DNA from 4 places in the Arthrobacter sp. FW305-BF8 genome. Region 3 is predicted to be linked to each of the others. Evidence: riboswitches for the same ligand, from Rfam matches in the RefSeq annotation. Region 3 holds a riboswitch; each other region holds the start of a gene.
What was found. A riboswitch is a leader RNA that binds a small molecule or an ion and turns the genes downstream of it on or off. The one in region 3 is predicted to bind cyclic di-AMP.
Positions count from the first base shown of each region.

Region 1: another riboswitch for cyclic di-AMP. It lies ahead of LFT45_RS01145 (NlpC/P60 family protein); the one in region 3 lies ahead of LFT45_RS05100 (M23 family metallopeptidase).
Region 2: another riboswitch for cyclic di-AMP. It lies ahead of LFT45_RS03725 (hypothetical protein); the one in region 3 lies ahead of LFT45_RS05100 (M23 family metallopeptidase).
Region 4: another riboswitch for cyclic di-AMP. It lies ahead of LFT45_RS22845 (NlpC/P60 family protein); the one in region 3 lies ahead of LFT45_RS05100 (M23 family metallopeptidase).

Region 1 covers NZ_CP084561.1:252,061-259,027, reverse strand. The annotation lists gene LFT45_RS01155 (GTP pyrophosphokinase) at 1-1,003, shown strand, start outside; gene LFT45_RS01150 (SulP family inorganic anion transporter) at 1,011-2,513, shown strand; cyclic di-AMP (ydaO/yuaA leader) riboswitch at 2,694-2,859, shown strand; gene LFT45_RS01145 (NlpC/P60 family protein) at 2,863-3,597, shown strand; gene LFT45_RS01140 (GGDEF domain-containing protein) at 3,790-4,929, opposite strand; gene LFT45_RS01135 (bile acid:sodium symporter family protein) at 5,083-6,120, shown strand; gene LFT45_RS01130 (LLM class flavin-dependent oxidoreductase) at 6,117-6,967, opposite strand, start outside.
Region 2 covers NZ_CP084561.1:804,483-811,449, reverse strand. The annotation lists gene LFT45_RS03735 (response regulator transcription factor) at 1-488, shown strand, start outside; gene LFT45_RS03730 (HAMP domain-containing sensor histidine kinase) at 492-2,105, shown strand; cyclic di-AMP (ydaO/yuaA leader) riboswitch at 2,210-2,365, shown strand; gene LFT45_RS03725 (hypothetical protein) at 2,369-3,238, shown strand; gene LFT45_RS03720 (glycosyltransferase) at 3,513-4,976, shown strand; gene LFT45_RS23240 (ArnT family glycosyltransferase) at 4,973-6,967, shown strand, end outside.
Region 3 covers NZ_CP084561.1:1,137,571-1,144,537, reverse strand. The annotation lists gene LFT45_RS05125 (DUF6457 domain-containing protein) at 1-171, opposite strand, end outside; gene mobA (molybdenum cofactor guanylyltransferase) at 208-801, opposite strand; gene LFT45_RS05115 (HNH endonuclease) at 837-1,337, opposite strand; gene LFT45_RS05110 (NlpC/P60 family protein) at 1,560-2,348, opposite strand; gene LFT45_RS05105 (C40 family peptidase) at 2,451-3,143, opposite strand; cyclic di-AMP (ydaO/yuaA leader) riboswitch at 3,214-3,385, opposite strand; gene LFT45_RS05100 (M23 family metallopeptidase) at 3,522-4,343, opposite strand; cyclic di-AMP (ydaO/yuaA leader) riboswitch at 4,355-4,596, opposite strand; gene LFT45_RS05095 (metal-dependent transcriptional regulator) at 4,748-5,443, opposite strand; gene serC (phosphoserine transaminase) at 5,790-6,920, shown strand.
Region 4 covers NZ_CP084562.1:117,655-124,621, reverse strand. The annotation lists gene LFT45_RS22870 (cytochrome c oxidase assembly protein) at 1-507, shown strand, start outside; gene LFT45_RS22865 (cation diffusion facilitator family transporter) at 700-1,617, shown strand; gene LFT45_RS22860 (DsbA family protein) at 1,617-2,324, shown strand; gene LFT45_RS22855 (copper resistance CopC family protein) at 2,421-3,035, shown strand; gene LFT45_RS22850 (hypothetical protein) at 3,081-3,542, opposite strand; gene LFT45_RS22845 (NlpC/P60 family protein) at 3,697-4,497, opposite strand; cyclic di-AMP (ydaO/yuaA leader) riboswitch at 4,502-4,679, opposite strand; gene LFT45_RS22840 (cytochrome c oxidase assembly protein) at 5,793-6,967, shown strand, end outside.

The DNA of each region.
Region 1 (6,967 bases), 890 kb from region 3:
GGAAGTCCTGCAGATACTGCGGACCATGCTCAAGGACACCGAGGTCACACCGCTGTTCGTGACCGGCCGGACCAAGTCGGTGGACTCCTTCCGGGAAAAGATCTCCCGGACCGAGGAACCGCTGGAAGAGGGCGGGCAGCGGCTGCTGAAGTTCCCGGACCCATTCCGCACCCTCAACGACATGGTGGGCGTGCGCGTCATCACCAAGCTGCCGGCGGAGAACGCACTGGTGGCCAACCTGATAAAGCGCCAGCGGCACCTCTTCGACTGCCGCGGCGACAGGGAAAAGGACATCGGCTCGATCGAGTCCGGAACCTACGGCTACTCCAGCCGGCACCTGATCCTGCGCACCATCCAGAACGATGTCGTGAAGAACTACCAGCAGGGCTTCAACGCCGACGTCCCGCCGAACGGCAGCTACTTCTTCGAATGCCAGATCCGCACGGTGTTCGCGCATGCTTGGAGCGAGATCGAGCACGACATCCGGTTCAAGGCCGAGGACCCGCGGGCGTGGACGCCGCACTTCGACCGCCAGTTCACCGCCACCGCCGCCATGCTGGAGACGGTGGAGACGGCCTTCGCCGACCTGCACGAACGCTACGAGGAGGTCCGCAGCTACTGGGACCTGGACGGAGAGGGCGCGGCGCAGCTCACCCCCAACCGCATCCGCGACGTGTGGCGTACCCTGCTCCCGCACGTTGACCGTAAAGTGGATGACGACTGGGGATGGGCAGCCGAACTCTTGGCGGCCCACGGACTCAAGCAGACCGTCCAGCTTGCCGGGCTGCTCAGCGCCAACCGGATCACCGAGGTCCGCAGGGCCCTGGACCACCGCTACTCCCCCGGCCCGGACCGCCTGCTGGATGACCTCCTGCTGTGGCAGTACGGCACCAAACACATCGACCTCACCGCCGAGGCGCCCGACGCCGTCCCCCACCCGCGGCGCGACAGCCTCCTGCGGCGGCTGAAGCAGATCGAGCGCTATCGCCAGACGAAGAAATAGAGTTTTCATGAAGCCCGAACAGCTCCAGTCCGTCCGGGCCACGCTCCGTTCCCCGCGGCGCCTCAAGACCGAGGCCCTCGCCGGACTGGTGGTGGCCCTCGCCCTCATTCCGGAAGCCATCGCATTTTCCGTGATCGCCGGAGTGGACCCCCGGATCGGACTGTTCGCCTCCTTCACCATGGCGGTGACCATCTCCTTCGTTGGCGGCCGGCCCGCCATGATCTCGGCCGCGACAGGCGCCGTCGCGCTGGTAATCGCGCCGCTGATGCGCAGCCATGGGCTGGACCACCTGATCGCCGCGGTGATCCTCGCCGGGATCTTCCAGATCCTGCTCGCCGTCCTGGGCGTCACCCGGCTCATGCGCTTCATCCCTCGCTCGGTGATGGTGGGCTTCGTGAACGCGCTGGCCATCCTCGTGTTCATGGCCCAACTGCCGGAACTGATCGGGGTTCCCTGGGCGGTGTATCCGCTGGTCGCCGCGGGCCTGCTGATCGTGATTGGCTTCCGCCGGATTACGACGGCGGTGCCGTCACCTTTGGTGGCCATCGTCCTCCTGACGGTCCTCGCCGTGCTCGCCGGCATCGACGTCCCCACTGTCCAGGACAAGGGCCGGCTCCCGGAAAGCCTGCCCACGCTGTTCATCCCCCAGGTGCCTCTGACGTGGGAAACCTTCCAGACCATCGCCCCGTTCTCGCTGTCCATGGCGCTCGTAGGGCTGCTGGAATCCCTGCTGACTTCCAAGCTGGTGGACGATATCACCGACACGCACTCCAACAAGACCCGCGAATCCTGGGGCCAGGGCGTGGCCAATATCATCACCGGGTTCCTGGGCGGCATGGGCGGCTGCGCCGTGATCGGGCAGACCATGATCAATGTCAAGGGCTCCGGCGCACGGAGCCGGGTGTCCACGTTCCTCGCCGGTGTCTTCCTGCTGGTGCTGGTAGTCACCTTGGGCGACATCGTGGGCCTCATCCCCATGGCCGCCCTCGTAGCCGTGATGATCTTCATCTCCGCCATCACTTTCGAATGGCACTCGGTTGCGCCCGCCACCCTGAAGCGGATGCCCAAGTCGGAAACCGCCGTCATGCTCATCACGGTGGGCACGGTGGTGGTCACTCACAACCTGGCGATCGGCGTCGGCGTCGGGGTGCTAGCGGCGATGGCGATGTTCGCCCGCCGGGTGGCCCATTTCGCCACCGTGGAGCGGACAGAAGTGGAGCTCAACGGCCGGACTGCAGCCACCTACACGGTGGACGGCGAACTGTTCTTCGCCTCCTCCAACGACCTTTACACGCAGTTCAACTACGCCCGCGACGCCGAACCTGACATCGACAAAGTGGTCATCGATCTGCACGCCTCACACCTTTGGGATGCCTCCACTATCGCCGTGCTGGACGCGGTCACGGAGAAGTACCGCAGGCATGGCCGGGAGGTGGAACTCATCGGCCTCAATTCAGCCAGCATCCAGATGCGGGAACGTCTGGCGGGGAAGCTTAACGCCGCAGAGTGAGCATTATCACTTCATGGCGCCCATTCCCTTTACTTGACGCGGATCAGCATGGCGGGAAGCGACACGGCCCCGTTACCTTAATGTGACATTCGGAAAAGCCTCCCGTACGGTGGAAAACGTGCCTCCTTCACCGACGAGGCACTCCCGCGCTGATTGCCTAACTCTGCCGCAGCCCGAGGAACCATTCGAATACCCATGTCCGGCAGAGACGGGGAAACCACTTTTCGGCCCGCTTGAAGTGGGCCTTGGGGTGAAGCCGCACAGTTCCTGACCACGCTCAGGACCGCGGCCGGGTGCCTCCCATCCGAATCCGACAGCTCACCTCGCAGGCATCGGGAGAGGCTTCTTCATGTCGTTCCGCTTTATTTCTGGCCGCCGTGCTGCGGTCATCCTTGCAGCATCCGGCCTGGCCTTCACCGGCAGCGTCGCAGCCAACGCGGCCAACGCTCCGGCCCAGCAGGCCAAGGCTCCCGCCGCCGCCCCCGCGACGGCTGGACAGTTCCAGGCTCCCCTCACCGCCGCCTCCAGCGTCAAGATTGCTTTTGAGCGCCCCGCGGTTAAGTCGGCTCCCGCTCCGGTAGTGGCAGCGCCCGTCGTCGAAAAGCCGGTTGTGAAGAAGGCTGCGGCGCCTGTCGCCCCCGTCACGGCAGCCCCGGCCGCTGCGCCAGCCAAGGTTGCAACCGCGCCGGCCGCACCTGCGCCCGCACCGAAGGTCACCGTCCAGGCTGCGGCTCCCGCGGCCAAGGCCCCCGTCAAGGCCGCCGCAGGCGTCAACGCCACCATGCTGGCCTCCGCTTACGCGCAGATCGGCATCACGCAGGACTGCACCGCCATGGTAGAGAAGGCCCTCGGCGCCGCCGGCATCCGTGTGGGTGACCTCGCGCCGATGCAGTTCCTGAGCCACGGCCGGGTCGTCTCCACCCCGCAGCCCGGCGACATGATTGTGCAGTCCGGCCACGTGGCCATCTACGCGGGCGGCGGCAAGGTCATCAGCGGCGGCATGAACGGTATCAACGCCACCATGGCCCACCCGCTGTCCTGGCTCACGGCCACCGGTCCCGTCACGTTCGTGCGCGCGGGCTAGCAGAGCTGAGAAACCGCCGTGTTCCGCTGCCTTGGGGGCGGCGGAACACGGCCACCCCCCAAGGTGCTCCCACCTTTCTACAAGGAGTAGGGAACACACTGTCTATGCCTGATGAAAGACCGCAGGCTCCGGCTGCGAGTCAGGATCGCCGGGTCCGGATTGTCCCCCATGCATTCCGGATCCGGTGCCGGCTCAGCCCCTGACCGTGCGGTTCCGCCCCTGTGACTTGGCTTCATAGAGAGCGACGTCGGCAGCCGCGATGACCTCGTCGAGGTCGGCGGTTGCCGCGTTGTAGGTGGAAATGCCGTAACTGACGGTCGGCATCCGCAGCAGTTCGGGGATGTGCTGCTCTGCCAGCCTCCTGCTGATTTCCCTCGCAATGATTTCAGCGCTCTTGGGGCCTGCGCCAGGAAGCAGGAGGATGAACTCCTCGCCGCCGTACCGCCCGGCAAGGTCCGTAGACCGGACCGATGCGCTGCACGCCTGGGCAAAGGCCCGCAGTGCAAGGTCGCCCGCCGCGTGGCCGAAGGTGTCGTTGACTGACTTGAAGTGATCGAGGTCTGCCAGGATCAGCGACCCGCCGCTGTTTGCAGCCTTGCTGCGTTCCAGCTCCTCGGCCGCCGCCTCCACGAAGGCACCGCGGTTCAGGAGGCCCGTCAGCCCGTCCTGGGTGGCGACCGTGCGCAGCGCCCGGGTCTGCTGCTCGGTGCTCAGCCCCGCCATGCTGAAGGAAACCACCACCAGCAGCACCATCGTGACCATCGTGGTCACCGCGGACCCGAAGTAGGTTGCAAAGACGGGACCGCTTGGCCCTTCGATGAGGAACACCACCAGGCGGCAAAAATAGAAGAATGCCACTCCGCCTGCCGCGATGGCCATGGGGATCCTGACCCGGGAGTACCCCGGTTCCAGCCGCCACAGTTCATGCGAGGCCAAGCCAATCAGCACAGCCATGGACGCGAGGAAGACAGCACCACCGGCCCACGTATTGGATCCCGGATTGTCGACCGCGGCGGCGGCGGCGGTGATGACCGGCAGCGCGACGGACAGCCAGATGTTGTGCTTCAGGTTCCGGAGGGAACGCGCGCCGGCCCAGACCCCTGCCGCGCCGGACACCAGCAGGAAGTCGCCCAGCGGATTGGCCCAGACCTGCTGCGCCGTGCCGTTCAGGAGGAAGGCCGCCGAGCCGGAAAGGAACAGGAGCAGGGCCGCGCACCACCAGGCACTGTAGGGCGAGCGGGTGCTGCGGAAGGTGGAAAAGTAGAACAGCAGCGCCAGAACCAGGGCCATCGCCGCGAAGGCAATCCGCAGTGTTGCCGTGTCTAGGATCATTCCGTCCCCTTGAATCCGATCCAGTGCAATCCAGTATCGCACCGGGAGCGCCCGGGGTCGCGCTGTGCGGCAGAGAATTTTGCCAGTACGACACATTTGTCTGACATCAGTCATGAATTGGCCGTCACGGCGGTCCGGTGCCAGCATTATTGAATGCTTGAGGCAACAAAAGACCCCAAAACCGCTCCCTCGGCCACGGAGGCCGGCGCTGCCCCCCTGAACCCGGCCCTCGCTGCGGAAGCGAAAATTGCGCGCGTCGCGGTGACCGTCTTTCCCCTTCTGGTGCTCGCAGCCGGCATCGCCGGGTTCCTGCTTCCCGGCGCCTTCAAGCCCCTTGGCCCGGCGGTCCCGTACCTGCTGGGAATCATCATGTTCTGCATGGGCCTGACGCTGACGCCACCAGACTTCACCGCGGTTGCCCGCAGGCCGTGGGCCGTGGTGCTGGGCATCGTGGCCCACTACGTGATCATGCCCGGGGCCGGCTGGGCGATCGCCACCCTCCTCCACCTGGAGCCCTCACTGGCAGTTGGCCTGATCCTAGTGGGCTGCGCGCCCTCCGGCACGGCCTCCAACGTGATGGCCTTCCTGGCCAAGGGCGATGTGGCCCTGTCCGTCGCCGTCGCCAGCGTATCCACGCTCATCGCCCCGGTGGTCACCCCCGTCCTGGTGCTGTTCCTGGCCGGTTCCTTCCTCACCATCGACGCCGGCGGCATGGTGCTGGACATCGTCAAGACCGTGCTGCTGCCGGTGATCGCGGGCCTGCTGGCCCGGCTGTTCCTCAAGAAGCTCGTCGCGAAGGCGCTGCCGGCGCTCCCCTGGGCATCCGCCGTCGTTATTTCCCTCATCGTGGCGGTAGTGGTGGCGGGAAGCGCCAGCAAGATCCTGGCGGCCGGCGGCATCGTGTTCCTGGCTGTGGTGCTGCACAACGGATTCGGCCTTGGCCTCGGCTACCTGGCCGGCAAGCTCGGCCGCCTCGACGACAAGGCACGCAGGGCCCTCGCGTTCGAGGTCGGCATGCAGAACTCGGGCCTGGCGGCAACGCTCGCCACCGCCCACTTCACCCCGCTGGCGGCCCTGCCCTCAGCAGTTTTCTCGCTCTGGCACAACATCTCGGGCGCAATTGTCGCCGCCTGGCTGGCCCGGAAGCCCCTGCAGGAACAGAAGCCTCTCCAGGAGAAGCAGGAAGCCTAAACCGCGGTGTTAACCGCGAGTTCCCTGGCGGCCGGTTCAGCGGAGTCAGCAGGGGCAAATCCGCTCGCGGGCCGCGGCAGCCCGTAGTGCTCGCGCAGCGTGTGCCCCGTGTACTGCTGGCGGAACAGCCCGCGGGCCCGCAGGATCGGGATGACGTGGTCCACGAAGGCGTCCAGGCCCGAGGGCAGCACCGGCGGCATGATGTTGAAGCCGTCCGCCGCGCCCTTCACGAACCACTCCTGAATGGCATCCGCCACCTGCTCGGGCGTCCCGGAGAAGGTGCGGTGCCCGCGGCCGCCGCCGAGCCTGCCGATGAGCTGCCGGACAGTGAGCCGCTCGCGCCGGGCGAGCTCCACGATCAAGGTGTACCGGCTCTTGGCCCCCTCAATGGCATCCTCCGACGGGAGGTCCTCGGGCAGTTGCGCATCAAGCGGCAGGGATTCGGGTGAAACCCGGAGGACTCCGGCCAACTGCTTCCGTGCATGCTCAGGATGGATGAGCTCATCGAGCTGCTTCTCCAGCCGCCGCGCCTCGTGCTCGGTGGAGCCGATGACCGGAACAATGCCCGGCAGAATCTTGATGTGTTCCGGGTTGCGGCCCACGGCGGCGGTCTTCCGCTTCAGGTCGGCATAGAAGCGCTGCGCCTCGGCCAGTGTCTGCTGCGCGGTGAACACGGCCTCGGCGTAGCGGGCGGCGAAGTCCTTGCCGTCTTCGGAAGAGCCTGCCTGCACGATCACCGGATGGCCCTGGGGTGATCGCGGCACGTCCAGGGGACCCTGGATCCGGAAGTAGCGGCCGGTGTGGTTGACGGCATGGACGCGTGAGCTGTCACCCCAGATCCCGGCCA
Region 2 (6,967 bases), 330 kb from region 3:
GCAGGATCCGCGCCTTCGCGCCGGAGGTCCCGGCGCTGTTCCTCACCGCCAAGGACGCGGTACAGGACCGGATCGTGGGCCTCGCCGCGGGCGGCGACGACTATGTAACCAAGCCGTTCAGCATGGAGGAAGTCCTGCTGCGCCTGCACCGGCTGGTCCAGCGCTCCGGCGTCGCCGCCATGGACTCCGCCGAGCTGGTGGTGGGCGACCTCGTCCTGAACCTCGACACGCGCGAAGTCACCCGCGCCGGCGACGAGCTGCAGCTGACAGCCACCCAGTTCGAGCTGCTGCGCTACCTCATGGAGAACCCCAAGCGCGTGGTCAGCAAGGCCCAGATCCTGGACCGGGTATGGAACTACGATTTTGGCGGCCAGGCCAACATCGTCGAACTGTACATCTCCTACCTGCGCAAGAAGGTGGATGCCGTGCACCCGCCCATGATCCACACGGTCCGCGGCGCGGGCTACGTCATCAAACCGGCAGAGTAGGCCGTGGCAAAACTTTCCGGAGCCGCGCGCACTCAGCGCCGACGCTGGCTAAAGGCGGACACCTGGCACCTCCGCACACGCCTGGTCCTCGTCGCGATGGCTCTCCTCGTGGCCATCTGCGGCGCGATCGGCCTGTTCAGCTACGCCTCGATGGACTCCTATCTGACCCAGCAATTGGACAAGCAGCTCTCGGATGCGGCCCACCGCTCCAGCGACTTCGGCCGTCCGCCGCTCGGCAATCAAGGGACCAGGCCCGATCCATTGGATGCCCGCGGCCAGAGGGTCGGCACGGTCACGGCGCGAATCGAGAACGGCGCCGTCATCAGTGCCGGTCTCATAGCCGCCGACTCCACCCGCGCCTCGCTGTCACCTTCAGACAACCAGGTCCTCCTGGAGCTCCGCCGCAACGGCGTGCCCGTCGAGCGCACACTGTCCTCAGGCACCTACCGCCTGGTCGCCGCGCAGGCGCCGTACGGGGACGTCATCGTCACCGGGCTCCCCCTCGCGGAAAAGCAGAACACCCTGACGTCCCTCGTGTGGACGATTACCATCGTCTCGCTGGGCGGCCTCGTGCTGATCGGCCTGGCCGGGACGGTCCTCATCCGCCGCACCATGAAACCGCTGGAGCAGCTCTCCGAGGTGGCCACCCAGGTCTCGCGCCTGCCGCTGGACGCCGGTGAGGTGGCACTCGCTGTCCGCGTCCCGCCGTCGAACGCCCATCCCGGAACTGAAGTGGGCAGCGTGGGCCACGCCCTGAACCAGATGCTGGACAACGTGTCCAATGCTTTGGAGGCGCGGCAGGAAAGCGAAATGAAGGTGCGGCAATTCGTGGCAGACGCCTCCCATGAGCTCCGGACGCCGCTCACGGCCATCCGCGGCTACACCGAGCTGATGCGCATGACCGAAAAATTCACTCCGGACGGCCAGCGGTCCCTGGCACGCGTGCAGAGCCAGTCAGAACGCATGACCGCCCTGGTGGAGGATCTTCTGCTGCTGGCGCGGCTCGACGACGGGCAGCCGCTCAAGCTCAGCGACGTGGACCTCACACAGCTCGTGATCGAGACCGTCAGCGACGAAAAGGTCATGGCACCGGACCGGGCGTGGCACCTCGACCTTCCCGAAGAACCTGTGTCCGTTCGGGGCGATGCATCGCAGCTGCACCAGGTGCTGGTCAACCTGCTCTCGAATGCCCGCAAGCACACGCCGCCCGGCACCACGGTGACCACCGGCGTGATGCGGTCGGCTGACGGCAGCGCTGTGATTACGGTCACGGACGACGGCGCCGGCATCCCGCCTGAATTCGTGGACAAGGTCTTCGCTCGCTTTGCCCGCGCAGACGCGTCACGTGTGACCCCGGCGCAGGCGCCCCCGGCACCTGCATCCGCAACGGCGACGGGTTCCATTGCCGGTGCCGCTAGCGCCCAAACAACCCTCCGCACCCCCGAATCGCGGGGGGAAGCCGGGGTTCTGTCGGCCGAGGGAACCAGCGGCCTTGGCCTGTCCATCGTGCAGTCCATCGTGGAGGCACACGGCGGGACAGTGGAGGTCACATCCCGGCCTGGCCGGACGGAATTTGCCGTCCGGCTGCCCATGCAAGGCGCCGCGCCGTCGTCGTGATGTCCGTTACCTAAATGTGACTTAATCAGAAGCCTCCTGTACGGTCGATAGAGTGCGGCCGCCACTAGAGCCGCATCTCCGGATTGACGCCCAGCTCTGCCGCTTCCCGGATTCCGCTAGTTCAGGCAGAGGCGGGGGAACCAGAGTCCCGGGCTTTCCGCATCAGCCCTTGGGGTGAAGCCGACACGTGAATTTTCCGTGCGGCCGGATGACCTCATCCGAACCCGACAGCTAACTCCGCAGGTGTTGAGAGGCAATCAACCATGTCTGAATTCAAGGCACAGGCGCGCCCTGATCGCGCCTCCCAGCAGTCCGACCGCAATATTTCCCGTCACCGTGCAGAGCCGGTTCGGCCTGCGACGGCTTGGGGCCGCCTGACCGGAAGCCTTCCGTCCTTCGGGCGCCGGGCAGCCGTCCTTACCACTGCCGCAGCCGTGCTCGTTGGCGTCGGCGCCGCAGGCCAGGCGGCCGACCAGGCTGCGCCTTCCGCCGCCCCAACGGCAGCGGCCACCGCCGACGCCGGGCAGACCCTGAACTTCGACAAGACGCTAATCTCCGCGCTTCCTGCCCCGTCCGCGGCGTCCATCGCTCCGCAGTCCTCGTCCCAGGCTGCCGCCGCCAAGGCCGCCACTGCGAAGGCTGCCGCTGCCAAGGCGGCCGCCGCAAAGACTGCCGCCGCCAACGCAGCGGCTGCCAAGACCGCCGCCGCTGCCAACGCCGCCGCGGTTGCCAAGGCCAACGCTGCCCAGGCGGCCGCTGCCAAGGCTGCCGCCGCGAAGGCTGCCGCCGTTGCCAAGGCGAAGGCCGCTGCGCCTGTTGCCCTGAATGATCCGGCCGGCGCACAGGCCTACGCGGCCACCAAGCTGGGGTCATACGGCTGGGCCGCAGACCAGATGCAGTGCCTGAAACGGCTCTGGACCAAGGAATCGGAATGGCGCACGACGGCCACCAACGCGAGCAGCGGCGCCTACGGCATCGTCCAGTCCCTGCCCGCCGAGAAGATGGCGACCGCCGGGGCGGACTACCGCACCAACTACCGCACCCAGATCAACTGGGGCCTGGACTACATCCAGGAGCGCTACGGCTCCCCGTGCGGTGCGCTGAACTGGCACCTCGCCCACAACTGGTACTGAGAGTTCCCCGGCCAAGCCAGCCGATGACGAGCACTTTTGCACCGCTTTAGGCTGAACGCCTGAGTGCGAAGGGCCCCGGATCCGCAAGGATTCGGGGCCCTTCTGCGTCCCCCCTCTTCCTGCCGCAGGCAAAGTGGTGCACAAATGCAGCGCGGTGCAGCGAACGCGGCAACCACAGCCGATGCTGGCAGCCGGCGAGCGCCGATGTCACGTCCACAGCCCCCGCACAGCTCGGCCCTAAAACCCTCATAACCCTAGCGGCCACTGTTGAGGCATGACCATCACAGACCAGGCCTCCGGAACCCCGCCGCACTCTCCGCTGCGCACCGCGCACCCTCATGCCCGCACCGCGGGGCACGAGCCCGCGCATTCCCTCGGCGGGCACAGCCGGCGGTCGCCCATCGACACCGCCACCGCGGTACCGGTTCTGGACGTGACCATCCCGGTCTACAACGAGGAACGCGACCTGGAGGAGTGCCTGCGCCGGCTCCACGCCTACCTGCGTGGCACGTTCCCGCACTCGTTCCGCATCACCGTCGCGGACAACGCCAGCACCGACGGAACGCTCAAGGCGGCCGAACGGGTGGCCCGGGAACTCCGGGAGGTGACCGTGGTGCACCTTGAGGAAAAGGGCCGCGGCAACGCCCTGCGGAAAGTCTGGTTGGCTTCGCCCTCGCCCGTTCTGGCTTACATGGACGTGGACCTCTCCACCGACCTGGCTGCGCTCGGCCCACTGCTGGCCCCGCTGCTCTCTGGCCACTCGGACCTGGCCATCGGCACGCGGCTGGCCCGCAACTCCCGGGTGGTCCGCGGGCAGAAGCGTGAATTCATCTCCCGCAGCTACAACTTCATGCTGCAGTCCCTGATGGGCGCCCACTTCAGCGATGCGCAGTGCGGCTTCAAGGCCATCCGGGCCGACATCGCCCAGCAGATCCTGCCGCATACCGTGGACACCGCCTGGTTTTTCGACACTGAACTCCTGGTCCTCGCCGAACGGTGCGGCCTCAGGGTCCACGAGGTGCCGGTGGACTGGACCGACGACCCCAGCTCCAGCGTGGACATCGTCCAGACTGCGCTCGCGGATGTCCGCGGCATGGCCCGGCTCAGCAAGGACATGGTGACCGGCCGCATCCCCGTCACCGAACTCCGGGCGGCCCTGGCCCGCGGCCCCCTCCCCGCCGCTTCACGCGGTCAGGAACAGAGCCCGGGCGGCAGCCTGTTCGGCCAGCTGGTCCGGTTCGGCACCATCGGCGTGGCCTCCACTCTGGCCTACCTGGTCCTCTTCTACCTCTGCCGCAACCTGATGGACCCGCAGCTGGCCAATCTGCTGGCCTTGCTCACCACGGCCGTGGCCAACACCGCCGCAAACCGGCGCTTCACGTTCGGCATCGCCGGCAACAGTGATGTTGCCCGCCACCACTTTGAAGGGTTGCTCGTTTTTGGGATCGGGCTCGCCCTCACCGCCGGGGCGCTTGCCCTGGTCCACAGCGGCGCGCTTCCAGGAGGCACGACGCCGGACCGCTGGGTTGAGCTGGTGACCGTCACCGCCGCGAACCTCGCCGCCACCGCCGTGAAGTTCCTGCTGTTCCGGCGGTGGGTCTTCCGACGGCGGCCCGCCCCCACCAACGCTCCCGCAGATTTCGCCGCATCTTCCACCAACGCTCCAGCAGATCCTGCCGCCTCCGAGCCATCCCTCCCGCAGTCATCCGCCCCGACCACAGAAATGACGCACTCATGAGCACCACCGTCACTCCCCCAGATCGGACGACAGATCAGACGATCGACCCGACAACAGATCCATCGGCAAGCACGGCGGACCCCGCGCCGCCCCGTGCCAGCACAGGTTCCAACCCGGAACGAACCCGCCGGACCGGCAGGGCATCCCGGCTGCTCGTAGGAAACCAGCCGCGCTGGATCCGGCCCTCCGCGGCAGCGCTGCTGGCATTCACCGCCGTGCTCTACCTGTGGAACCTCGAAGCCACGGGATACGCCAACTCCTTCTATGCCGCAGCCATCCAGGCTGGTACCAAAGACTGGACAGCGCTGCTGTTCGGCTCCCTCGACGCCGGCAATGCGATCACCGTGGACAAGCCCCCGGCGGCCCTGTGGATTCCCGCCCTCGTAGGCCGGGTCTTTGGTTTTTCGCCCCTGAGCATGCTGGTGCCGCAGGCACTCATGGGGGTGGCGGCCGTCGGGCTCCTTTACCTGACGGTCAAGCGCATCTCCGGACCCGCGACGGGACTGCTCGCCGGCGGCGTGCTGGCGCTGACTCCGGTGGCAGCGCTGATGTTCCGGTTCAACAACCCTGACGCGATGCTCACCTTGTGCCTGGTGCTGGCCGCCTACCTGACCACCCGTGCCATTGAAAAGGCAGGCTGGAAGTGGCTGGCCGCAGCCGGCGCCGTGATCGGCCTGGCGTTCCTGACCAAGATGCTCCAGGGCTTCCTGATCGTTCCCGGCCTCGCACTGGCCTACCTCTGGGCCGCCCCGACGAACCTCGGCAAGCGATTCCTGCACCTCCTCGCCGCTGCAAGCGGCATCCTGCTGGTGGCCGGCAGCTACATCTCCCTGTTCCAGCTGACGCCGGTCACGGGCAGGCCCTACATGGCCGGATCCGAAGCCAACAGCTTCCTGGAACTGACCTTCGGCTACAACGGCCTGGGCCGCATCACCGGCGTCGAAGGCGGCGGTGGCGGCATGCCCGTCGGCGGTGGCGGCGGCATGGGCGGGAATGTCGGTTTCGGCGGTGCCGCCGGGATCGCCCGGATGTTCGGGGCCAGCTTCGGCGGCGAGGTGTCCTGGCTGCTTCCCTCGGCCCTGATCCTGCTGGTTGCGGGCCTGTGGTTCACCCGCCGTGAAGCACGCACATCCCGTACCCGCGCGGCCCTGGTCCTCTGGGGCGGCTGGCTGCTGGTCACCGCCGGCATCCTGAGCTTCATGAGCGGAACTGTCCACCCGTACTACGCCGTTGCGCTGGCCCCGGCGATCGCCACACTGGTGGGCATCGGCTCCGTGGAACTGTGGCGCGGCCGCGCTTACGTGCCGGCACGGATCACGCTGGCCGGCACGGTCCTGGCGTCGTCGGTCTGGTCCGCGGTGCTGCTGGGACGCGACGCCACCTGGCTGCCCTGGATCAGGGTGGCCGTGGTGATCCTCGGCGTGCTGGCCGCTGTCGCACTGCTGCTCCGGCTCGATTCGCTCCGGGCTGTTCCCGCCCGGTTCCGCAAGGCGGCAACGGCTACCGTCGTGGCGGTTTCGCTGCTGGCCGGCGGGCTCGGCAGTACTGCGTGGACCTTCGCCACGACGGCGCAGCCCCATTCCGGATCAATTCCGACGTCGGGTCCCACCGCCTCTGCGATGGGCGCACCGGGCGGGCAGGGCGGACGCGCCGGCTTTGCCGGACCGGGTGGCTCCGGCTCGGGCCTGGCAGACGGCTCGGGGCTGGCAGACGGTTCCGGCACGGCGAACTCCGAACTCACCGCGCTGCTCAAGGCCAGCACCGCCAAATGGTCCGGAATTGTTTCCGGCGCCAGCCAGGCGGCCAGCCTGGAACTCGCCACGGGCACCAGCGTGATTGCCCTGGGCGGCTGGAACGGCGGCGACCCCTACCCCACGCTTGTGCAGTTCCAGGAGATGGTGGCCAACGGCGAGATTGGCTACTTCATCTCCGGCGGCGGAATGGGCGGAGGCGGCGGACGCGGCGGAAGCTCCGAGGTGGCCACTTGGGTT
Region 3 (6,967 bases):
GGCCAGCCCTGCTATGAAGGTGGTCAGCGGGGCGGCGGGACGCACCACGGAGTGCGCAGCTACTCCCGCAACGGATAGCACCTCGTTGATGTCCACGTCCACATCCTCGAGCTCGAAGGCCCGCAGCAGCAGACGGCACCACTCCTCCAGCGTTTCGTCCTGGCTTTTCATGCCTGCCTCCAAATTCACGGCGGTCCGGAATGCGGGTCATTGCTCCCGGACAGCTACTCCCAACGCGGCCGCATCGTCCCAGGTGTCCACATCGTCGGTGGAGCCGGCAGGGACAACCACAGCCTGCACGTCAAGACTAGCAAGGAGGGCGAAGACTGAGCCGTGCACCAGGGTATTGCGCGCCGCGGCAGCCTGCACGGCGCGTTCTAGCGCAGCTGTGCCATAAAAACCCGCGAGCGGCTGCAGCCGCCCGTCGGGGGATGCGGCCATGACGCCGTCAGCGCCCGCGCCGGGGAGAGCGTCCCGGAGGGCGCGGACAGCATCGCCCACGCGTGGCATGTCGCACGCGAGAACCAGGACCATGCCCGCGGGGTCTGCACCCTGCAGGGCGGCCAGGCCGGCGGCGATTGCCGCCGCAGGACCTGCAAAAGGCGGATCCTCGCGCGAAGTGAGGACCTCAGCGGGAAGGCCCGCCGCCGCAGGTCCCACCACAACAGTGTGCCGGGCACCCCCGGCAGCCGCGAGGGAGCGCTCAAGGAGCGTGGCGCCGTCGTACATCAGGGCAGACTTGGGTGAGCCGCCCAGTCGCGAGGAGCGGCCGCCGGCCAGGATTATTGCGTCAAAGTCCACCCACCCAGCGTAAGCCTGGAAGGCTCAAACCAGAGTCAGGCTGCTCTTTCCGGAAGCAGGAACGGATCCCACGCCGGCGTGGGCTTTTCCAGCTCCTTGATCTGCCACATGGTGCCCACCGGCGGCGCCGGATCAAACCGGAGCTTCCAGCCCATTTCGCTGGGCGTGTGGTCACCCTTGACGTTGTTGCAGCGAAGGCAGGCTGCGACGAGGTTCTCCCAAGAGTCTGCACCGCCCCGCGATTTCGGCTGGACATGGTCTATGGTGTGGGCTGCCTTGCCGCAGTAGGCGCACCGGTGGCCGTCGCGGCGAAGCACACCGCGCCTGCTCACCGCGGTGATCATGTTGTACCGGGGGCGGATGTAGCGGTTGAGGAGAATCACGGACGGACGGCCCATGATGTCCTGCGGCCCGACGACAGGATCGTCGCCTTCGGCCACCACGCTTGCTTTTCCGGTGAGCACAAGGACCAGCGCCCGGCGGAATGTCACTACCGCCAGCGGTTCATATCCAGCATTCAGAACGAGAGTGCGCATGCACATACCTCTTCACGGCCGCACCCGGCAGAGGCGCGAGGGCCGGCTGCCCTCTGCATGTCCGGGCTATGGATCGACACCATAAGAGTAAACACTCACTAGGCAGATGAGCGAATCGAACACAAGCATCGCCATGGCGTGTCGCCGAAAATTCATGCGGGTGCAAGGCAAAAAAGGACCCCCGCCGTGCTGGCGGGGGTCCTTCCGTAACGCTTGGGGGTCTTAGCCGCCGACGCGGATGAAGACCGGGCCGGAGCCGACGTTCACGCTGAACAGTGCGGTGGTTCCGCCGTTCCAGCCGCCGTGGACGGCCTGGCCGTTGCCGACGTACACAGCGATGTGGGCCAGGCCCATGCCGCCGTTCTGGTAGTAGGCGAGGTCGCCCGGCTGAGCCTCAGCAGCGCTCACGGTGCGGCCGAGGGACAGGTAGCCTGCCGGCCAGCCGTGGTAGTGGACGCCCACAGCTGCGAGTGCGTTGGTGGCCAGGGCGGTGCAGTCCTGGGAGACGCCCAGCTGTGCGTAGGCGGCAGCGGCGATTGCAGCGCCCTTGCCGCTGGCGGCGGTGGTCTTCGGAGCTGCCGGGGCAGCAGTTGCAACGGCTGCCGTGGCCTGGACTGCGGGTGCGGCTTCAGCAACCGGAGCAGCCTCAACAGCGGGGGCCGCTTCCTGGACCTTGACGACGGGCTTGGGGGCCTCGACGACGGGAGCCGGGGCGGTGGAGACAGCGGGCTTCTCGTAGGAGATCGCGATGCTGGACGCAGCGGAAATCGTGGCCGGCGCAGCGGACTGGACCTCCAGCGTGGAGGCCGGAGCGGATTCGCGCTGAACGTTGGTCTCAGCAGCGTTGGCGGCGATGCCGCTGGTCAGGACGAGACCGGAAGCAGCAGCGATAACTGCGGCCTGGCGGCCCACACCACCGGCGTTGTCGCCGACGGCCTTGGCAATGACAGCCAGCGAGTTGGTCTTGGTGACCTCGGCGCGGTGGCGTGCAATGGTCGCACGTGTAGTCATTAAGATTTCTCTCTTTCGTGTTCCACGGACCGCGGTAGCAGGACGTGGGTTATCGACGCGCCGGCATCTTGGGGGTAAGCCGGCCCGTCTCGAATCGGATTTTTAGCGAAGGGTGAAGAAGGAGGACGTGCCCGTGGCGGACACCGCGTGCAGGAGCGTTCCGTCCGAGGGGTTCAGCGCGCTGATCATCATGCCGTTGCCGACGTAGATGCCCACGTGGGCGCCGCCGTTCTGCATGACCAGGTCGCCGGGAGCAGGCGTGGAGGTGGGCTTCATGGCAGTCCACGCGTTGACGCGGGGAATGCTGATGCCTGCCTGAGCGTAAACCCACTGGGTGAAGCCGGAGCAGTCCCAGCCGCTGGGGGTGGTGCCGCCCCAGACGTAGGGGTTACCGATGCCGGTGTACGCGATTGCAGCCAGTCCGGACGCTGCGGCTGAGGCCGCACCATCGGTGGACTTGGCGGTGACGGCCTGGGCCGCACCGGCACTCTCGTCGCTGGCCTGGCCTGCATCGCCCGCCTGGCCCTCATCGCTCGACTGCGGAGCAATGATTTCGGCGACCGGGGCAGCCACCGTGGTGACTTCAGGACGCTCGAAAGAGACAGTGGCGGTGGGCGCGGCGGTCACAGCAAGCTGCGCGGCCTGGGATCCGGTCTCCGAGGAGGCGGAAACACCAATGTTGGCGTCGGCTGCGTTGGCAGGCATGCCAACGCTCAGGATGAGACCTGAAGCAGCTGCGATAACAGCTGCCTGGCGACCTACTGTGCCGGCATTGGCGCTAACCGCCTTGGACACGGAGTCCAATGGGTTCATACGAACCGTTTGCGCGCGGTGGCGCGCGGCATTGTGGCGTGAAGACACGAAGGTAGCCTCTCCCAATGCCTGCGAGGTGAGCTGTCGGATTCGGATGGGAGTGCACCCGGCCACTCGGCTTCCTGGGAAGCTTTTGCGACTTAACCCCAAGGCCTTCTTGCGAAGACCAAAATTGGTTCCCCCGCCCCTGCCAGACGATGTAATGCGAACGGACCTTGAGCGGTGGCAGAGCTAGGCAATCCACTCAAGAGCGTCAACTTCGGAAAAGTTGACGCGGTTTAGACGGTACAGCAGTTTGGAGCTAATGTCACATTCAGGTCACGGCATGTCACAGGAATGAGAGTGCTCACTCGGCTTGGCTTAGAGCCAGCCGGTGGGATCAACGACTTCACCGTTGACCATCACCTCGAAGTGGAGGTGGCAGCCGGTGGAGGCGCCGGTGGTCCCGCTCAGGGCAATCGCCTCACCGCGGGTGACCTTCTGGCCAACCTCGACGCTGGAGGACGACAGGTGGTTGTACGTGGTCTCCAAGCCGTTGCCGTGGTCGATGACCACGCGGTTGCCTCCCCCGTATGGGTGCCACCCGGCGAACGTGACCTTGCCGCTGGCCGCAGCAAGCACTTGCGTGCCGCATTGGGCGGCGAAGTCCTGGCCGCGGTGGAACTCACCGGCGCCGCCGGTGATCGGGCTAACCCGGTAGCCGAACGGCGAAGACTTCACGAGCGTGGTCAGCGGCCCGCCCAAGGTGCCCACCGAGGCCGCACGGCTGATGCTGCCGGCAGACTGGGCACTCAGGAGCTGCTTGAGCTTTCCGTCCGGGTCACCGGTGGTGGAGACGGACGTACGGCTGAAGTCGATCTTCGCTGCCGCTTCCGCCGAGACCTTCGGCTGGGCCGGTGAGGCGGCGGACGCGGACGCTCCTCCCTGATGCTCGTCGGCAGCCAGGACGGGGCTGGTGGCGGGGACGGTAACAGTCAGCAGCAGGCCGGTAGCAGCAAGGGCCACTCCAGCCTTTTGCCCAACACCACTGGCCGAAGCGAAATCCGTAACCTGCCGGAACGGACCCCGGCGGCGGCGCGCCTCGCGCTGAGCGTCCCGGGGACGGTCCGCGGCAATGGCCTCCGCAGGGCGCGGCTCAGGAGCGGGACCGGACGCGCGGCGGCGGCCCCGGGCATTCTGCATGGACAAGTACTGCTTCCTCTCTGGATAGCCTGCGAAGTTAGCTGTCGGATTCGGGTCAGAGAGTTCGGACCCGGCCCGCCATAACAAGCCATTCCGGCACAGGGGTATCCCGGGAGGATTCCTTCTGCGGAAGAGACTTGCTGCTGCGGACTTCACCCCAAGGCTGTAGAAACAGCCGGTTGTGGTTCCCCCGCCCCTGCCAGTGGGTGACTCGTGCTACTGATCTGCTGGCAAGGTTCGGCTCCAGATCAGGTAACGCTTTTGCATCGGCGTTGCTGTTTAACTATAGGCGATTAAGAGGCGCAGTAATAATTCCGTTATATTCGCTGTGCAAAAGTGGTAGGTCATCCTGCCTGCAGATGTCAGACAGGACGCCGGCGTCAGGCGGAGCTGCGCTTTCGGCGCTAACCGACCCGCACGAACACGTGCGCCGCGACTTCCGGCGGCAGCTCGAGGGCGCCCTCGAACCCGGGTACGCGGACAGAAATGTACTCCCCCACACGTTCGAGCGAGACGGCAGCGCCCGGCCGGATCCCGCCTTCATCCAGCTGGACCAGCAGCTCCGGCTCCACCTGGATGGGTTCTGCCAGGCGGCTGACGGTGACCTTGGATTCCGGACCGTAGCCGGCCATGGCATCGAGCAGGTTCACCACGCCGTCGGAGAACGAGCGGGCGGGCTGGCCCCCGAGCGCCGCCAGGCCGGGGATGGGGTTGCCGTACGGCGACTCGGTGGGATGGTCGAGCATTTCGTAGATCCTGCGCTCCACCCGTTCACTCATGACGTGCTCCCACCGGCAGGCCTCGTCATGAACGTAGGCCCAGTCAAGGCCGATGACGTCGGCGAGGAGGCGCTCGGCGAGCCGGTGCTTGCGCATCACCTCGGTGGCGCGCTTCCGGCCCACTTCGGTCAGTTCGAGGTGGCGGTCACCGGAGACGACGACGAGGCCGTCGCGTTCCATCCTGCCGATGGTCTGCGAAACGGTGGGGCCTGAGTGCCGGAGGCGTTCGGCGATGCGTGCCCGAAGCGCCACGATGTTCTCTTCCTCCAGCTCCAGAATGGTGCGAAGGTACATCTCCGTGGTGTCGATCAGATCCGTCATTCAGCTCAGCTCCTCGAGCCCAGTATTCTTGTCCGTCCCACCGTACCGCGGGTCCGCCGCACCGGGATCCGGCAAGCTGCAGCGGCGGTCGCGTATCCGACGGCGGCGCAGCACCGGCTGTGTGCCCGTACGTCCAGTGCCAGCTTAGCCTATTTTGAATTACTCCGGATAATCTGCGCGGTGGGTGGCGGGCCTGTCTCAGTGACTGGACTATGACGGGTGCGTGTTCCCGCCGTATCCGCGCTTCGGGCAGAATAAGGAGGGTCTTCGTGGCGGTCATGGTTGCCTGCCGGCCATCGCCCCGACCCAGCCGAACCGCACTTCCATGCCGAAAATTGGAGCCATTGTGAGCGACACCAGCATCACTATTCCCGCAAACCTCCTGCCCAAGGACGGACGGTTCGGCGCCGGTCCCTCCAAGGTCAGGCACGAGCAGATCGAGGCCCTCTCCGCGGCCGCCACGACGCTCCTGGGCACGTCGCACCGCCAGGCCCCCGTGAAGAACCTCGTGGGATCCGTCCGCGAAGGCCTGAGCACCTTCTTCCGTGCCCCCGAAGGCTACGAGGTTGTCCTCGGCGTCGGCGGTTCCACGGCGTTCTGGGACGTCGCCAGCTTCGGCCTTGTGGAACAGAAGGCACAGCACCTGTCCTTCGGCGAGTTCGGGTCCAAGTTTGCCGCGGCAACGAACAAGGCGCCGTTCCTCGCGGAGTCCTCCATCATCAAGTCCGAGCCCGGCACCTGTCCCGCCCCCAAGGCCGAGGCGGGCGTGGATGTGTACGCCTGGCCGCAGAACGAGACCTCAACGGGTGTCGCTGCGCCCGTCCAGCGGGTGAACGGCGTCGACGAGGGCGCACTGGTGCTGGTGGACGCAACCTCGGCTGCCGGCGGCCTCGATGTCGACGTGACCCAGACGGATGTCTACTACTTCGCGCCGCAGAAGAACTTCGCCTCCGACGGCGGGCTGTGGCTAGGCCTCTTCTCCCCGGCTGCGCTGGAGCGGGCTGAGCGCGTCAAGGCCAGCGGGCGCTGGATCCCGGACTTCCTGGACCTGAAGACCGCCATCGACAACTCCAAGCTGAACCAGACGTACAACACCCCGTCCCTGTCCACGCTCGTCACGCTGGATGCCCAGGTGCAGTGGCTGAACGCCAACGGCGGCCTGGACTTCGCCGCCGGCCGCACGGCCGACTCGGCTGGCCGCATCTACAAGTGGGCGGAAGCCTCCGAATACGCGACGCCATTCGTTGCCAATGCGGCCGAGCGCTCCAACGTCATCGCCACCATCGACTTCGACGACTCGATCGATGCCGCCGCCATTGCCAAGGTGCTTCGCGCCAACGGCATCGTGGACACCGAGCCCTACCGGAAGCTGGGACGCAACCAGCTGCGCATCGCCACCTTCGTGGCCATCGAGCCTTCGGATGTCTCCGCCCTGCTGGAGTGCATCGACTACGTGGTGGGCGAACTGAAGAAGTAACCACCGGCGGGGAGTTTTTGTGCAGATAATCGGGGTTCGAAGGCCTT
Region 4 (6,967 bases), on a different replicon from region 3:
TTCTACTACTCCGACGCCTTCGGCTTTGCCCTGCGCGAGCATGCCGGGCATGAACTGATGACGGTGCACTTTGTGATCACCGGGTACCTGTTCGTCCTGTCCATGATCGGAACGGACCCGGCGCCGCGCCGGGCGCCGTTCCCGCTGCGGCTGCTGCTGCTGCTGGCCACCATGGCCTTCCACGCCTTCTTCGGTGTGACGTTGATGGGATCGACAACCCTGATCCAGCCCGACTGGTTCACTGCCCTGGGCCGGGACTGGGGATTGCCTGCACTGGAAGACCAGCAAAAAGCCGGGGCAATCACGTGGGGAATCGGAGAGGTCCCCACGCTTCTGCTCGCCATCGGAGTTGCGGTCATGTGGTCCCGCTCGGACGCGCGTGAAACCCGCAGGCTCGACCGCGCGGCAGACCGGAACAACGACGCTGACCTGGACGCCTACAACGCCATGCTCGCCCGGCTCGGACACCGTGACAGCCCCCCGCCGGGACGGAACGGCAATGGCTGAGAACTCCAGGACCGAACGCTTCCTGCCCCACGCCTCCCCGGCCGGCGCAGCCGTCCGGCCGCTCCGCCTGCCCCCGGAGATCCTGAGGCAGCCACCACCGGTTCGTGCAATGCCTGCCGGGCTGCCCGGAACGAGCCACCGGACCCCGACCCATCCAAGCACTGCTACTACCTATACCTCGGAGGCGCGCCCATGAGCGGACACGACCACTCCCACGGCGGCGACGCTGCCGGCAACCGTGGCAAGCTGATCATCGTCTTTTCGATCACGTTCGCGGTGATGGTCGCCGAGATCATCGGCTCCGTGCTCACCGGCAGCCTGGCGCTGCTGGCGGACGCCGGGCACATGTTCACCGACTCGGCCGGGCTGCTGATCGCACTGATCGCCGCGTCGCTGGCGCTGAAACCGGCCACGCTGAAGCGCACCTGGGGATACAGGCGGGCCGAGATCGTCGCCGCCGCCGGGCAGGCGGCCCTGCTGCTGGGCGTGGGCGGCTTCGTCATCGTCGAAGGCATCCGCCGGCTCTTCGAGCCCCCGGAGGTGGGCGGATCCACGATGCTGTGGTTCGGCATTATCGGCCTGGCCGGCAACGCCATCGGCCTGATCGTGCTCGCTTCGGGCCGGCACCATAACTTCAACATGAGGGCGGCGTTCCTCGAGGTCCTCAACGATGCCCTCGGCTCGGTCGCCGTGATCGCCGCCGCGGTCATCATCGCCCTCACCGGCTGGACCCGGGCAGACGCCGTCGTGTCCCTGCTGATCGGCGCTTTGATCATTCCCCGCACCCTGAAGCTGCTGCGCGAGACCACCGATGTGCTGATGGAAAACGTGCCCCGCGGCCTGGACCTGGCCAGGGTCCGTGAACACATCCTGGCCCTGCCCCATGTGATCGACGTCCACGACCTGCACGCCTCCCTCGTCGGTTCCGGAACCCCGGTCCTCTCGGCCCACGTCACCGTCCAGGATCACTGCATGCGTGACGGACACGCCGCGTCCATCCTCGCGGACCTGCAGCGCTGCGTCGCCGAAGACTTCGACGTCAGCGTCGAACATTCCACCTTCCAGATCGAACCCGCCGCCCACCGAGACCAGGAAAGCATGCCCCACTGATGACACCAGCACCGACCGCCCCCACACCCCCAGATCCCCGGAAACCTGCCGGCACGGCCAGGAAAGTCCGCCTCGTGCTGTGGACACTGCTCGCCTTCATCGCCGTCGCCGGAGTGATCGGGTACGCCGTCGTCACGGCCACCAAACCCGCCCCCACCGCCGCGGCGCCGGCCGCCGACGCCCAGCTCGTCCGCGAGGACAGCCACGCGATCACCACACCGGCGACAGAGAAAGCACAGCTCGTGGAGTTCCTGGACTTCGAATGCGAGTCCTGCCGGGCGGCCTACCCCCTCGTCGAAAAGCTGAAAAAGGAATACGGGGACCGGATCACCTTCGTCCACCGTTACTTCCCCATCCCCTCCCACCGCAATTCCGGCACCGCCGCCCTCGCCGCGGAAGCCGCCGCCCAGCAGGGCAAGTACGAGCAAATGGTCGCTAAACTGTTCAACACCCAGCCGCAGTGGGGCGAAAAACAGGACTCCCAGGCCGCCCTGTTCCGTTCTTTCGCGCAGGAACTCGGCCTGGACCTGGCCAAGTACGACGCTGCCGTCGCCGACGAGGCAACGAAGGACCGGATCCGCAAAGACATCGCCGACGGCAAGGCACTCGGTGTTTCCGGGACGCCGACGTTCTTCCTCAACGGCGAAAAACTCACCCTGGACACCGAAGAACAGTTCCGCCAGTTGCTCGCGGACGCCGCCAAATAGGGGATACTGGCCTGTTCCAAGCCAGAGCCGGGTGGAAACCGGGCCAAGGGCATCCAGGCCTCCCCGCTCCCTGTCACCAATGGAAGATCAAAACTGATGAAACAACATCCCAGTCCAGGTTTTCGGGCGCTTCTCCGGCTGGCCGCTGCGCTGGCCACCCTGGTGTCCGCGTCTGTTGTGGCTGCGCCGGCCATGGCGCACGATAGCCTGTCATCGACTGCGCCGGCGCAGGATTCGGTAATCACCGCGGCGCCCGCAACGGTGTCCCTGACGCTGTCGGAACCTCCCATTAATTCCGAGAGCCTGAGCCTTAGTGTCATCACGGTCAAAGACGGCGGCGGAAAAACGGTCAGCAACGGGAAGGTGACCGTGGATGGGCCCAGGTTATCGACCGCTGTTGCCACCGGGAGCCCCGGGAAGCATACCGTCCTGTGGCGGGCCGTGTCCTCCGACGGTCACCCGATCGAAGGAACATTCTCCTTCACGGTGAAGCCCCCCGCTTCCGTGGCCACGGCGCCAGCGGCTTCAGCCGCACCATCTCCGGCCACGGAGACTGCGGCCCCGACAGCAGGCGCCACCACCCCTGAGCGGGTGGCGCCGCCGGATAACAGCAATGCCCCGCTGACACTGGCCATCGCGGGGGCGCTTCTGGCCCTCGCGATTGGCGCAACCGTTTTCTTCCGCAGGCGTCACCGGAACGACAGCGTCTGATCCGGGAAGCGGCCGGTCCCGTTGAAGCGGGACCGGCCGCTTCCGTCAGGGCCGTCCGGTGACGGCGGCCTGGCCCCGGCGGCCGCGGACTGTTCTGAGAACAACGCCCCCGACCGAGGCGCAGGCCATCACGATGAAACAGGCGACGCCGGCGTTGAACAGCACGGGGGTGAACCAGGGCAGCGGAGCTGATGAGTCAGCCGCCGTGATCAGCGACGCCCAGTAGCCGGCAGAACAGGCAATCCAGAGGGTCCCGGCAGCCGCTGCCGCCCAGGACAGTTTGGAGAACCACGGCCCGGTGGCACGGTAGGAGAACGCCACGGCGATCAGCACAACGCCGGCCGCCGCCAGCAGCTGCGCGCCCAGCAGGTACGGCCCCCCGACAAGCCCGACCGGGATGGCGAGGCCGCCGAGGAGGATCAGACGGCGGGCACCCAGCGGCATCCTGGCCGCGGCGGGGGCCGCCACCGGGTGTGACTGCGGGCGGCCTGGGGATTCAACTGGCACTTCTTGTCCTAACGTCCCGGCAAGGGGTGTGGGGCCGTTCTGCGCTGCGGAACGGTCGGGTGGGCAGGCACCAGATCCCGGACCAGAACAGGCTGAGGGCCGGTGAGCCGCAGCCCCCAAGGCAGCGGCTCACCGGCCCACAGTATCGGGCGCTCTACGCGCCCGGGCGGACGAACGTGACCGGGCCGGTCGCGGTCAGCCAGGACAATGGATGAACAATGGTCTCGTTGACACCGTTCATGCCCCCGCTGAGGACCTTCCCGCCGCCCACGTAGATACCCACGTGTCCGGGCTGGACCACCATGTCCCCGGGCTGAGGGGTGCCGACGACGCTGCCGTAGTTCATGAACTGCATCGGGGCAAGGTCACCGACGGGGATGCCGGCTGCTCCCAGAGCTTTTTCGACCATGGCTGTGCAGTCCTGGGTGATGCCCAGCTGCGCATAGGCAGCAGATACCATCGCCGCGTTGACGCCCGCCGCCGCGGGGGCAGGGGCCGGCGCGGCCTTGGCCTGCACGGACACTACAGGCTGTGCCGGCGCCTGGGCTGCAGCTGCGGGCTGAACCTGGACGGGCGCAGCGGCAGGCTCAACCGCAGCCGCCTGAGGCTCAACGGCCGGGGCAGCCTCAGGGGCCTGGTCAACAACGGGGGCAGGCGTGGAGCTGACGGCCGGGCGCTCGAAGGAGATCCGGACATTCGAGCCTGCGCTGACTGCTCCGGAAGCCGGGGCGGCCGCTTCCGGAGCCGCGGCCGGCACCGCTTCCGGCTGAGCCGGGGCGGCCGCGGCGTTGGCAGCAATACCGCTGGTCAGCACGAGGCCGGACGCCGCGGCGATCACGGCCGCCTGGCGTCCCATGGTGCCCGTGTTGGTCGAGACTGCGGATGAGATGGCGGCGAGCCGGCTGGTCCGTGTGGGGGTTGCGCGATGGCGCGCGACAGCTTGACGTGAAGACATGACAAAGGCCTCTCCCAGAGCCTGCGGGGTTAGCTGTCGGATTCGGATGGGAGACACCCGGCCGCACGAACACCCCGCATGAGTGCGGAGGTGGCGCGCGGCTTCACCCCAAGGCCTGCTTAGCGAGCAGGCCGCATAGTGGTTTCCCCGTCTCTGCCGGACGATGTATGCGAACGAATCCCGGGCAGCGGCAGAGTTAGGCAATCTGCACGGGAGTGCCCGCTATCGGAGAGCACAGGCACGCGCTACACGATAGCGTGTATCCACGGCCATGTCACATTAGGGTAACGCCCGTTTCTGCGCCGGCCGACAAGCCCGGGCGCTTCCCCTTTTGCAGAAGCGCCTCCCGGGCGCGGCTGTTGACTAACGCCATTCCGATGCGGGAGCACGGATAGCGGAGCCCGCGTAAATGCAGATCAGTTAAATCCCCGCGCGCCTTCCTGGATGGGCCCGGCGATGCGGGTCCACGCCAGAGGCTGCCAGAACAACCAGCGCCGTGATGCCGAGATCGAACAGCGCGGCGGAGAATTCAGGGAGGGACGGGGAGAGGATGCTCAACCAGAACATCGTTGTAGAGGCTGCCCACGCACCCCCGCAGAGGGACGCGAGCCACCGCTTCCCAACCATTCGGCGAGAAGCGAGCATCCCGCCAAGGCCGATGAGCGCGATGAATCCCAGGTAGAACAGGACCGTGGCAAATGAGGCCGATGATGAGCGCCCATCGGCGTGAGCGAGGACGCTCACCCAGTAGGCAACCGTTGCCGCGATCCACGCTGCACCCGCGGCGGCCGTCAGTGAGACCCTGCTGGCGGACCCTGTGCGCGCCGTCCGTACGAGGGCCAGCAAAATGAGGTAGGTAAGGTAACAATCTGCATGATCGTGAAGAAATGCCCGCTTGCAAGGCCAACGGCACCGCACAGCACGCCGGTGAGGACCAGGCCCGGTGTGGAGAGCGGCTGCCTGCGTGTCGAACCGCGGGCAGCCGCTGCCGCACGGTGCTGATCTCCCGTTCCAGCGCCGGCCGTCATGATGCTCTGGCCTTCCCGGTCTGCTTCATGCTGGTTTCGCGGGAGCGGCAGTGTCGGGCTGGTTGCGCCCTCCTGGTGCTCCCTCACACACCCCACGCTCCCAACGGAACCTTGGGGAAACCTGCAGATCTGCGGGGGCGGTCCTGCGGGGGCCACCATGCAAGGATTTTCCAAGGCGTGGCCGCCAGTCTTGGACCAGCACCGGCGCCGATCCCCCTCACGCAACGGCACGCCTGTCCGGCAGCAGCGGTGCCGGAGGAGGACGTCATGTCGATCGTGATGCGGTTCGGCTCGGCCGCGGTACTGCTTATCGCCGGAGTGCTGGCACTGGTATGGGCATACAGGTACGGTGGCGGCGCCGACGCGGGCGCGGTGGATCTGACTGGCCCGGTGGTGCGGTGGGGCCTGCCGGCGACCAAGCTCGTCCTGAATGTCGCCGCCGCGTGCACAGTGGGTCCCCTCGTGTTGGCCGCGTTCGCCTTGCCTGCCCGGGAGCCGGCCCGCAAAGCGGCACTGCGGCTCGCCGGCTGGTCCGCGGTCCTCTGGTCCGCCAGCGCTTTCGTCTACACCGGTGCAAACTTTCTGTTCATCGCAAACCGGCCGGTCTCGGCAGGTTTCGATGCGGCTTTCATCGTGTACCTGACCACCATTGATGCCGGCCGGGCAGGGATTCTCACCGCCGCGGCGGCAGCCGCAGTTGCGTGGTGCTGTTTCCGGCTGGTCAGTCCGGGAGCTCTCGCCGGCACGGTGCTGCTGGCGTTTTCGGGGCTCGTGCCGCTCGTGCTGAAGTCGCATGCGGCTGGCGGGGGCGGCCACGCTGACACTACCGCAGGGGTTGTTGTGCACTCCTGGGCGGCGGCTGTGTGGGTAGGCGGGCTTGTGGCCCTGGTGCTCCTGCGCCCCCTGCTGCCCGGAACCCGGCTCGCAACGGCCGTACGGCGGTACTCGACGCTGGCTCTGGTGTGTTTCATCAGCCTGGCAGGGTCCGGTGTGCTGGCCGCCCTGGCGCAGATCAACACCCCGGCCGATGTGCTCAGCCCCTACGGGGTCATCGTCGCCGTGAAGACGGGGGCCTTCCTGATCCTGGGGCTTTTCGGTGCACTTCACCGCCGCCGTGTCCTGGCCAGGCTCGACCGGGATCCGCACGCGCGGCGGAGCTTCACGGTCCTGGCCATAACGGAGCTCGCCGTCATGGGGGCTGCCTCCGGCCTGGCTGCAGCCCTGGCCCGGACCGAAACTCCGGCCGGGGCGGGCGCGACGGGGACGCCGCTTCCGGGGCCCGGCTTCTGGGAATACCTGTCACGGTTGTCGGTGGATCCTCTCTGGGCGCTGGCATGCGGCTTCGCTGCCTTTTTCTATCTGGCCGGTATCCGACGGCTTCGGACAGATCGCAGGCGTTGGCCGCTGCACCGCACGGTTTCCTGGATAGCCGGAGTGGCTCT